DNA from 2 places in the Geobacillus sp. FJAT-46040 genome. Region 1 is predicted to be linked to the other one. Evidence: a T-box and tRNA genes for the amino acid it is inferred to sense, from the RefSeq annotation. Region 1 holds a T-box; the other holds one or more tRNA genes.
What was found. A T-box is a leader RNA that pairs with one kind of tRNA and senses whether it is charged. The one in region 1 lies ahead of alaS (alanine--tRNA ligase), so its partner is inferred to be a tRNA-Ala.
Positions count from the first base shown of each region.

Region 2: it encodes a tRNA-Ala, which carries the amino acid that the T-box ahead of alaS (alanine--tRNA ligase) is inferred to sense. The anticodon was not compared.

Region 1 is NZ_NISS01000001.1:483,319-487,739, forward strand. Features, by position in the region: gene recD2 (SF1B family DNA helicase RecD2) at 1-401, shown strand, start outside; gene CD000_RS02525 (PRC-barrel domain-containing protein) at 427-900, shown strand; gene CD000_RS02530 (hypothetical protein) at 916-1,107, shown strand; gene CD000_RS02535 (YrzQ family protein) at 1,119-1,253, shown strand; gene CD000_RS02540 (AI-2E family transporter) at 1,372-2,433, shown strand; T-box leader at 2,481-2,705, shown strand; gene alaS (alanine--tRNA ligase) at 2,752-4,421, shown strand, end outside.
Region 2 is NZ_NISS01000001.1:2,914,749-2,919,169, forward strand. Features, by position in the region: rRNA gene CD000_RS15610 (23S ribosomal RNA) at 1-1,282, opposite strand, end outside; tRNA gene CD000_RS15615 (tRNA-Ala) at 1,531-1,606, opposite strand; tRNA gene CD000_RS15620 (tRNA-Ile) at 1,613-1,686, opposite strand; rRNA gene CD000_RS15625 (16S ribosomal RNA) at 1,906-3,463, opposite strand; gene CD000_RS15630 (HD-GYP domain-containing protein) at 3,710-4,421, opposite strand, start outside.

The sequences.
Region 1 (4,421 bases):
ACTTGCTCGTCGTCTCGTTTGATGGCATTGAAGTGACGTACACACGGCAAGATTTAGGACAAATCACCCATGCGTACTGCTGTTCGGTTCATAAGGCGCAAGGAAGCGAGTTTCCAATCGTCATTTTGCCCGTCGTCAAAAGCTATTACCGGATGTTGAAACGGAATTTGTTGTATACTGCGGTGACAAGAAGCAAGCAGTTTCTCGTTTTATGCGGGGAAGAGGAAGCGTTTCGATTCGGCGTCGCAAAACAAAGCGACGGAGCGCGCCAGACGGCGCTCGCTGAGAAGCTGGCGGGGGCGGCGGCGCCGTTTGTCGAGGTCGAACTGCCGTTTGAAGAGGCGAACATGGGGATGGAAAACGTTACGCCGTATGACTTTATGGGCGATGAGCCAAGCTAAAGGTGGCTGGAAAGGTGGGAGAACGATGCGGACGTTTTCCGACATCAAGGGCCTTCCCATTTATGAACAAACGACGGGAAAAATGGTCGGAACGATCGTTGACATTTGGTTTACCAGCCACGGCGCGGTCAAAGGACTTGTCGCGGAACAGGGCGGTTTGTTCGGCCGCCGCCGCTATTTGCCGCTTTCAGCCGTGCAGTCGTTCGAAAACGACCGAGTCATCATCTGTGATGCCGATAGCTTCCAGCCGTTTCCTTCTTCTGACAGCGGCCACTCTCTTTACGGCGAACGCGGCCTCGCCGGCAGCATGGTTGTCGCCGCAGACGGAACAACGATCGGACTGTTGGATGACGTATATTTTGACGGGCAATTGGGCAAAATTGACGGATACGAGATCAGCGAGGGATTTTTTTCCGATTTGACCGAAGGAAAGAAACGAATGGAGCTCGCTCCGTTCACCGCCAGAGAAGGCGTGATCACCGTGGAAACAACGATGTAAGGAGAGTGGCTGTCCATGCTCATTTGCCCGAATTGCAAACGAAAAAATTTAGGGAAAATCGGCGTCAACCAGTACTACTGCTGGGATTGCTTTATTGAGCTGTCCGTCTCGAAAGGGATGATCCACGCCCATCAAGTGGAAGAAGACGGAACGTTGAGTTCTCTTGACGACTTGTTTGACGACCACGAACGCACGATCCAATTTTAGGGGGGACACGCATGAACCGGATGATGACGTCGCTGTTAGCAGTCGGATTAGGCGTCGCCGCTTATCAGCTCGCCCAACGAAACGATTGGATGAACGGTCGCACGATGCGGAGGATGCGCCGCCGCTTGATGCAAGCGATCCGCTGACGGCGCTCGCCCTCGCCTTTGCGCGGGGGCGTCGCCTTGTGGCTGTCAAATAGTGCTAAAAGCGGTGAAGGCATATTTCCCGCCGCATCTCCTACACTAAACGGTAGGAGGTGTGGCGATGGGCGAGCAACAATGGCTGTCGTTCTTTCGCATCGGAAAATGGCTGCTCATGACGGCAATCATCTATTTGATCGTTCGGATGAAAGACGTTTGGCGGCCGGTCATTGATTTTATCGCAACGGTGTTGACGCCGTTTTTGCTGGCGTCGTTTATTACGTATTTGCTCTATCCGCTTGTGGAATCCATCCATCGCAAAGGAATGCCGCGCGCCCTTGCCATTTTGTTGATTTATTTGTTGTTTTTCGGTTTGGTCGGCTACGGCTTGTACTGCGGCGTGCCGCTATTCATCGCCCAGTTGCGTGAACTGGATGAACAGCTGCCGTCTTTGATGAATACATACCGCCAATGGGTGCGCCACATTCACGACGAGACGTCGAATTGGCCGCTTGAGGTGCACACACGCATCGAGGCGATGTTTGCTGAGATCGAGCAGGCAGCGGCGGCCGCCGTCGCGATGGCGATCAACGCCGCCAAATCGTTCATCGGTTCGGCGGCGACGCTGTTGATCATTCCGTTTATCGTCTTCAATATGTTAAAAGACATCGATGTGTTGAAAAAAGCGATTTGGTACATGACACCGAAGCGGTGGCGTGGGCCGGGGATGACGTTTTTGAAGGATGTCGATGAATCGCTCGGCGGCTACATTCGCGGCCAGCTGTTCGTCTGTGCGGCGATCGGTCTGGCAGCGGCGCTCGGCTTGTGGCTTGCGGGCATGGATTATCCGCTGTTGCTCGGCTTTGTCATTGGCGTGACGAACATCATCCCGTATTTTGGCCCGCTGATCGGCGCCGTTCCAGCGGTCATTTTGGCTGCCACCGTCTCGCTGAAAATGGTCGTGATCGTGCTTGTCATCATTTTTACCTTGCAGTTTTTAGAAGGGAACATCTTGTCGCCGTTGATCGTCGGCAAAAGCGTGCATATGCATCCGCTTGTCATTATGCTCGCCCTCTTTGCCGGCGCCGAGCTCGCCGGCGTGCTCGGCCTCATTCTCGCCGTTCCGACGGCGGCGGTGCTGAAAGTGGCCATCGCCCATTGGAAAGAGCATTATGCTTCGCATTGACAAATGCTCTCTGCTTGTCTATAATCTTTCAATGAAAAAAGCGAATACATAACGCGATGACGGATCGAGTATGTTGCAGTCCATCTTAACGCGCGAGCTCGCGCACAGAGAGGAATTTCCGCGGCTGAAAGAAATTCCAGATGAAGGGCAACAGAAGGCTAATCCGGAGCGCAGGCAAAACCTGACGCAAGGCTGCGTTACGGCCAAAGAGGTGATGGGCGTTTTTTGCCCATAAACAGGGTGGTACCGCGAGCATAACTCTCGTCCCTGCAGGGGATGGGAGTTTTTTTATATAAAAGGCGAAAGGGGAGGATCATCATGAAAAAGCTGACATCCGCCCAAGTGCGGCGCATGTTTTTAGAGTTTTTCCAAGAAAAAGGCCATGCGGTTGAGCCGAGCGCATCGCTCATTCCGGTCGACGACCCGTCGCTGTTGTGGATCAACAGCGGCGTCGCGACGTTGAAAAAATACTTTGACGGGCGCATCGTTCCGGAAAACCCGCGCATTTGCAACGCGCAAAAATCGATCCGCACCAACGACATCGAAAACGTCGGGAAAACGGCGCGCCACCATACGTTTTTTGAAATGCTCGGCAACTTTTCGATCGGCGATTACTTCAAGCGGGAAGCGATCCATTGGGCATGGGAGTTTTTGACGAGCGACAAATGGATCGGTTTTGATCCGGAACGGTTGTCCGTCACCGTCCATCCGGAAGACGAGGAAGCGTACAACATTTGGCGCAACGAAATCGGCTTGCCGGAAGAGCGGATCATTCGCCTTGAAGGCAACTTCTGGGACATCGGCGAAGGCCCGAGCGGTCCGAACACGGAAATCTTTTACGACCGCGGCGAAGCGTTCGGCAACGACCCGAACGATCCGGAGCTGTACCCAGGCGGGGAAAATGACCGCTATTTAGAAGTATGGAACCTTGTCTTTTCGCAGTTTAACCATAACCCGGACGGCACGTACACGCCGCTGCCGAAGAAAAACATCGACACCGGCATGGGCTTGGAGCGGATGTGCTCGATTTTGCAAGACGTGCCGACGAACTTTGAAACCGACTTGTTCCTGCCGATCATCCGCGCGACCGAGCAGATCGCCGGCGAGCGGTATGGCGAAGATCCGGACAAAGACGTCGCCTTTAAGGTGATCGCCGACCATATTCGAGCCGTGACGTTCGCGATCGGCGACGGGGCGCTGCCGTCAAATGAGGGCCGCGGTTATGTGCTGCGCCGCCTGCTCCGCCGCGCGGTGCGCTATGCGAAACATATCGGCATTGACCGTCCGTTTATGTACGAACTCGTCCCGGTCGTCGGCGAGATTATGCACGACTACTATCCGGAGGTGAAAGAAAAAGCCGATTTCATCGCCCGCGTCATCCGGACGGAAGAAGAACGGTTCCATGAAACGCTCCATGAAGGGCTCGCCATATTGGCGGAGGTGATCGAAAAGGCGAAAGAGCAAGGAAGCGACGTCATTCCGGGCGAGGAAGCGTTCCGCCTGTATGATACGTACGGCTTTCCGATCGAGCTGACGGAAGAGTACGCCGCTGAAGCGGGCATGACGGTCGATCATGCCGGATTTGAGCGCGAGATGGAGCGGCAACGCGAACGGGCGCGCGCGGCCCGGCAAGATGTCGATTCGATGCAAGTCCAAGGCGGAGTGCTCGGTGACATTAAAGATGAAAGCCGGTTTGTCGGCTACGATGAGCTTGTTGCCGCATCGACGGTCATCGCCATCGTCAAAGACGGGCGGCTTGTCGAGGAAGTGAAAGCCGGCGAAGAGGCGCAAATCATCGTCGATGTGACGCCATTTTACGCCGAAAGCGGCGGACAAATCGCTGACCAAGGCGTGTTTGAAAGCGAAACAGGAACAGCGGTCGTCAAAGATGTGCAAAAAGCGCCGAACGGCCAACATCTTCATGCGATCATCGTCGAACGCGGAACGGTGAAAAAAGGATCCCGCTATACAGCGCGCGTCGATGAAGC
Region 2 (4,421 bases), 2.4 Mb from region 1:
CGCTCCACCAGTCCTTCCGGTCTGGCTTCTCTGCCCTTAGAACGCTCCCCTACCGATGACCAACGGTCATCCCGCAGCTTCGGCGGCACGTTTAGCCCCGGTACATTTTCGGCGCAGAGTCACTCGACCAGTGAGCTATTACGCACTCTTTAAATGGTGGCTGCTTCTAAGCCAACATCCTGGTTGTCTCGGCAACTCCACATCCTTTTCCACTGAACGTGCACTTTGGGGCCTTAGCTGGCGATCTGGGCTGTTTCCCTCTCGACCACGGATCTTATCACTCGCAGTCTGACTCCCGGGCATAAGTCGTTGGCATTCGGAGTTTGACTGGGTTCGGTAACCCGATGAGGGCCCCTAGCCCAATCAGTGCTCTACCTCCAACACTCTCCATCCCGAGGCTAGCCCTAAAGCTATTTCGGGGAGAACCAGCTATCTCCAAGTTCGATTGGCATTTCACCCCTACCCACACCTCATCCCCGCACTTTTCAACGTGCGTGGGTTCGGGCCTCCAGCCGGTGTTACCCGGCCTTCACCCTGGACATGGGTAGATCACCTGGTTTCGGGTCGACGACGACGTACTTTTCGCCCTATTCAGACTCGCTTTCGCTGCGGCTCCGCCTCTTCGGCTTAACCTCGCACGCCATCGTCACTCGCCGGTTCATTCTACAAAAGGCACGCCATCACCCATCAACGGGCTCTGACTACTTGTAGGCACACGGTTTCAGGTTCTCTTTCACTCCCCTCCCGGGGTGCTTTTCACCTTTCCCTCACGGTACTGGTGCACTATCGGTCACTAGGGAGTATTTAGCCTTGGGAGATGGTCCTCCCTGCTTCCGACGGGATTTCCCGTGTCCCGCCGTACTCAGGATCCGCTCGGGAGGGAACGAAGTTTCGACTACAGGGCTCTCACCTTCTCTGGCCGGCCGTTCCAGACCGGTTCGTCTACCCCGTCCCTTTCTCACTCCCATCGTGAGCGGTCCTACAACCCCAAGAGGACATGCCTCTTGGTTTGGGCTGTTCCCGTTTCGCTCGCCGCTACTTGGGGAATCGCGGTTGCTTTCTTCTCCTCCGGGTACTAAGATGTTTCAGTTCCCCGGGTGTGCCCTCCATGCCCTATGGATTCAGGCATGGATACTGCCCCATTACGGACAGTGGGTTCCCCCATTCGGACATCTCCGGATCAACGCTTGCTTACAGCTCCCCGAAGCGTTTCGGCGTTTGCCCCGTCCTTCATCGGCTCCTAGTGCCAAGGCATCCACCGTGCGCCCTTTCTAGCTTAACCTATCGCGCTCTCGGCTTCTTCCTTTGCTTTATCGGTTATCTAGTTTTCAAGGAACGAAGCTGCTGCCTTGAGTCTGCTTCTTTGCAGCTTTGCGCCGAGGAATCCATCTTCCTTGAACCTGCTGGAAGACGAAGGCGCAAAGTAGCTCCTTTGAATTCGCTTCTTCGCTGGTTTGTGTCGAGGAATTCGGCTTCTCCGAATCCGCTTGTAGACGCAAAGCGACTTCTTTGAAACCTCTTACCTTGATATGGTGGAGCCTATCGGGATCGAACCGATGACCTCCTGCTTGCAAAGCAGGCGCTCTCCCAGCTGAGCTAAGGCCCCATCCAATGGGCCTAAGTGGACTTGAACCACCGACCTCACGCTTATCAGGCGTGCGCTCTGACCAGCTGAGCTATAGGCCCATATACACATTGCAAGGAACAATAAGTTCCCTCAAAACTAAACAAAACAGCAAGCGTCATTATAATCAAACTGATAGGTTTTGTCAAGAAATTCTGTCTAGCTTCGGCTCGCCGCCGCTCGGGGTCAAATAACCTTCGCCTTCGGGATGTAAACATCCCTCTAGGCGAAGAACATTTGCCCATCGCGGCGAAACGCTCGCCTCCGCTTTTCGTCCTTAGAAAGGAGGTGATCCAGCCGCACCTTCCGGTACGGCTACCTTGTTACGACTTCACCCCAATCACTTGCCCCACCTTCGGCGGCTGGCTCCCGTAAGGGTTACCTCACCGACTTCGGGTGTTGCAAGCTCTCGTGGTGTGACGGGCGGTGTGTACAAGGCCCGGGAACGTATTCACCGCGGCATGCTGATCCGCGATTACTAGCGATTCCGGCTTCATGCAGGCGAGTTGCAGCCTGCAATCCGAACTGAGAGCGGCTTTTTGGGATTCGCTCCCCCTCGCGGGTTCGCAGCCCTTTGTACCGCCCATTGTAGCACGTGTGTAGCCCAGGTCATAAGGGGCATGATGATTTGACGTCATCCCCACCTTCCTCCGACTTGTCGCCGGCAGTCCCTCTAGAGTGCCCACCTTCGTGCTGGCAACTAGAGGCGAGGGTTGCGCTCGTTGCGGGACTTAACCCAACATCTCACGACACGAGCTGACGACAACCATGCACCACCTGTCACCCTGTCCCCCCGAAGGGGGAACGCCCAATCTCTTGGGTTGTCAGGGGATGTCAAGACCTGGTAAGGTTCTTCGCGTTGCTTCGAATTAAACCACATGCTCCACCGCTTGTGCGGGCCCCCGTCAATTCCTTTGAGTTTCAGCCTTGCGGCCGTACTCCCCAGGCGGAGTGCTTATCGCGTTAGCTGCAGCACTAAAGGGTGTGACCCCTCTAACACTTAGCACTCATCGTTTACGGCGTGGACTACCAGGGTATCTAATCCTGTTTGCTCCCCACGCTTTCGCGCCTCAGCGTCAGTTGCAGGCCAGAGAGCCGCCTTCGCCACTGGTGTTCCTCCACATCTCTACGCATTTCACCGCTACACGTGGAATTCCGCTCTCCTCTCCTGCACTCAAGTCCCCCAGTTTCCAATGACCCTCCACGGTTGAGCCGTGGGCTTTCACATCAGACTTAAGGAACCGCCTGCGCGCGCTTTACGCCCAATAATTCCGGACAACGCTCGCCCCCTACGTATTACCGCGGCTGCTGGCACGTAGTTAGCCGGGGCTTCCTCGTGAGGTACCGTCACCGCGCCGCCTTGTTCAAACGGCGCTCCTTCGTCCCTCACAACAGAGCTTTACGACCCGAAGGCCTTCTTCGCTCACGCGGCGTCGCTCCGTCAGGCTTTCGCCCATTGCGGAAGATTCCCTACTGCTGCCTCCCGTAGGAGTCTGGGCCGTGTCTCAGTCCCAGTGTGGCCGGTCACCCTCTCAGGCCGGCTACGCATCGTCGCCTTGGTGAGCCGTTACCTCACCAACTAGCTAATGCGCCGCGGGCCCATCCGCAAGTGACAGCCAAAGGCCGCCTTTCAACCAAAGACCATGCGGTCTTCGGTGTTATCCGGTATTAGCTCCGGTTTCCCGGAGTTATCCCGGTCTTGCGGGCAGGTTGCCCACGTGTTACTCACCCGTCCGCCGCTGACCAAACCAGAGCAAGCTCCGATTTGGTCCGCTCGACTTGCATGTATTAGGCACGCCGCCAGCGTTCGTCCTGAGCCAGGATCAAACTCTCCAAAAGAAAGTTGATTGGCTTTTCGCATTGTCCAGCTTCGGCCAAAGCGGCCTCCGCTTTTCTTATGACGCTTGCGTTTTGTTTAGTTTTCAAGGAGCTTTTTCGCTGTCCCTTAATGATGACAGTTATTAAATAATAACCCATGGACAACGAAAAGTCAACAACTTTTTTATTTCTTTACCGTCACAAGCAATGTTGATTGTATCATGTGGATGTTGTTTAGGCAATAGTATTTTTTGGAACTGACACTGATCAACCTTGCACCATTTCCTCGATATATATGTCCCGCTGAACGCTTAGTGACAGCAACTGTCCGGTTTCGATGATCTTGACGATCGGCCGGGCTGGCTCGTCCGAAGGAATAAACATAACTTCAGCCATTTCGCCGTTGGAGAGTTTGACGACGGCTCCTGTTTGTAGGCCGATGAGATTGTTCACCAGCGCGGCGACAGCTTCTGTACTCAGTTTGCCGAACTGCTCCCTTTGCATCGTTTCAATGGCCCGAAACGGCGACTGTTTGCGACGGTATAACCGTTCTGAAGTCATGGCATGGTAGACATCAGCGACGGCAACGATCTGGCTGTAAGGGTGAATTCTTTCTGCTTTTACTCCGAGCGGGTAGCCGCTGCCGTCATTTCGTTCATGATGTTGCAACACAGCAAGTTTTGCCCCATGGTTTAGCGCAGGGATTTTTTGCACCATGCGGTAGCTGAAGACAGGGTGCTGCTTTACTTCATTGAACTCGGCTTCAGTGAGCGCTGACGGATTTGTCAAAATTCTCTTACTTACTTTCGCCATGCCACAGTCTGCTAGCACACCGGCAAGGGCGATTTGGTGGCATTCCCCTTCGCTGTATCCAAGCTGCATGGCCAAAAAGCCCGCGAGCAGCCCGACGCTGACGGCATGATGGTGCAAATATTCGTCCTTTGTTGCGTAATGATGCAACATAAGCAACTCCCGTTTT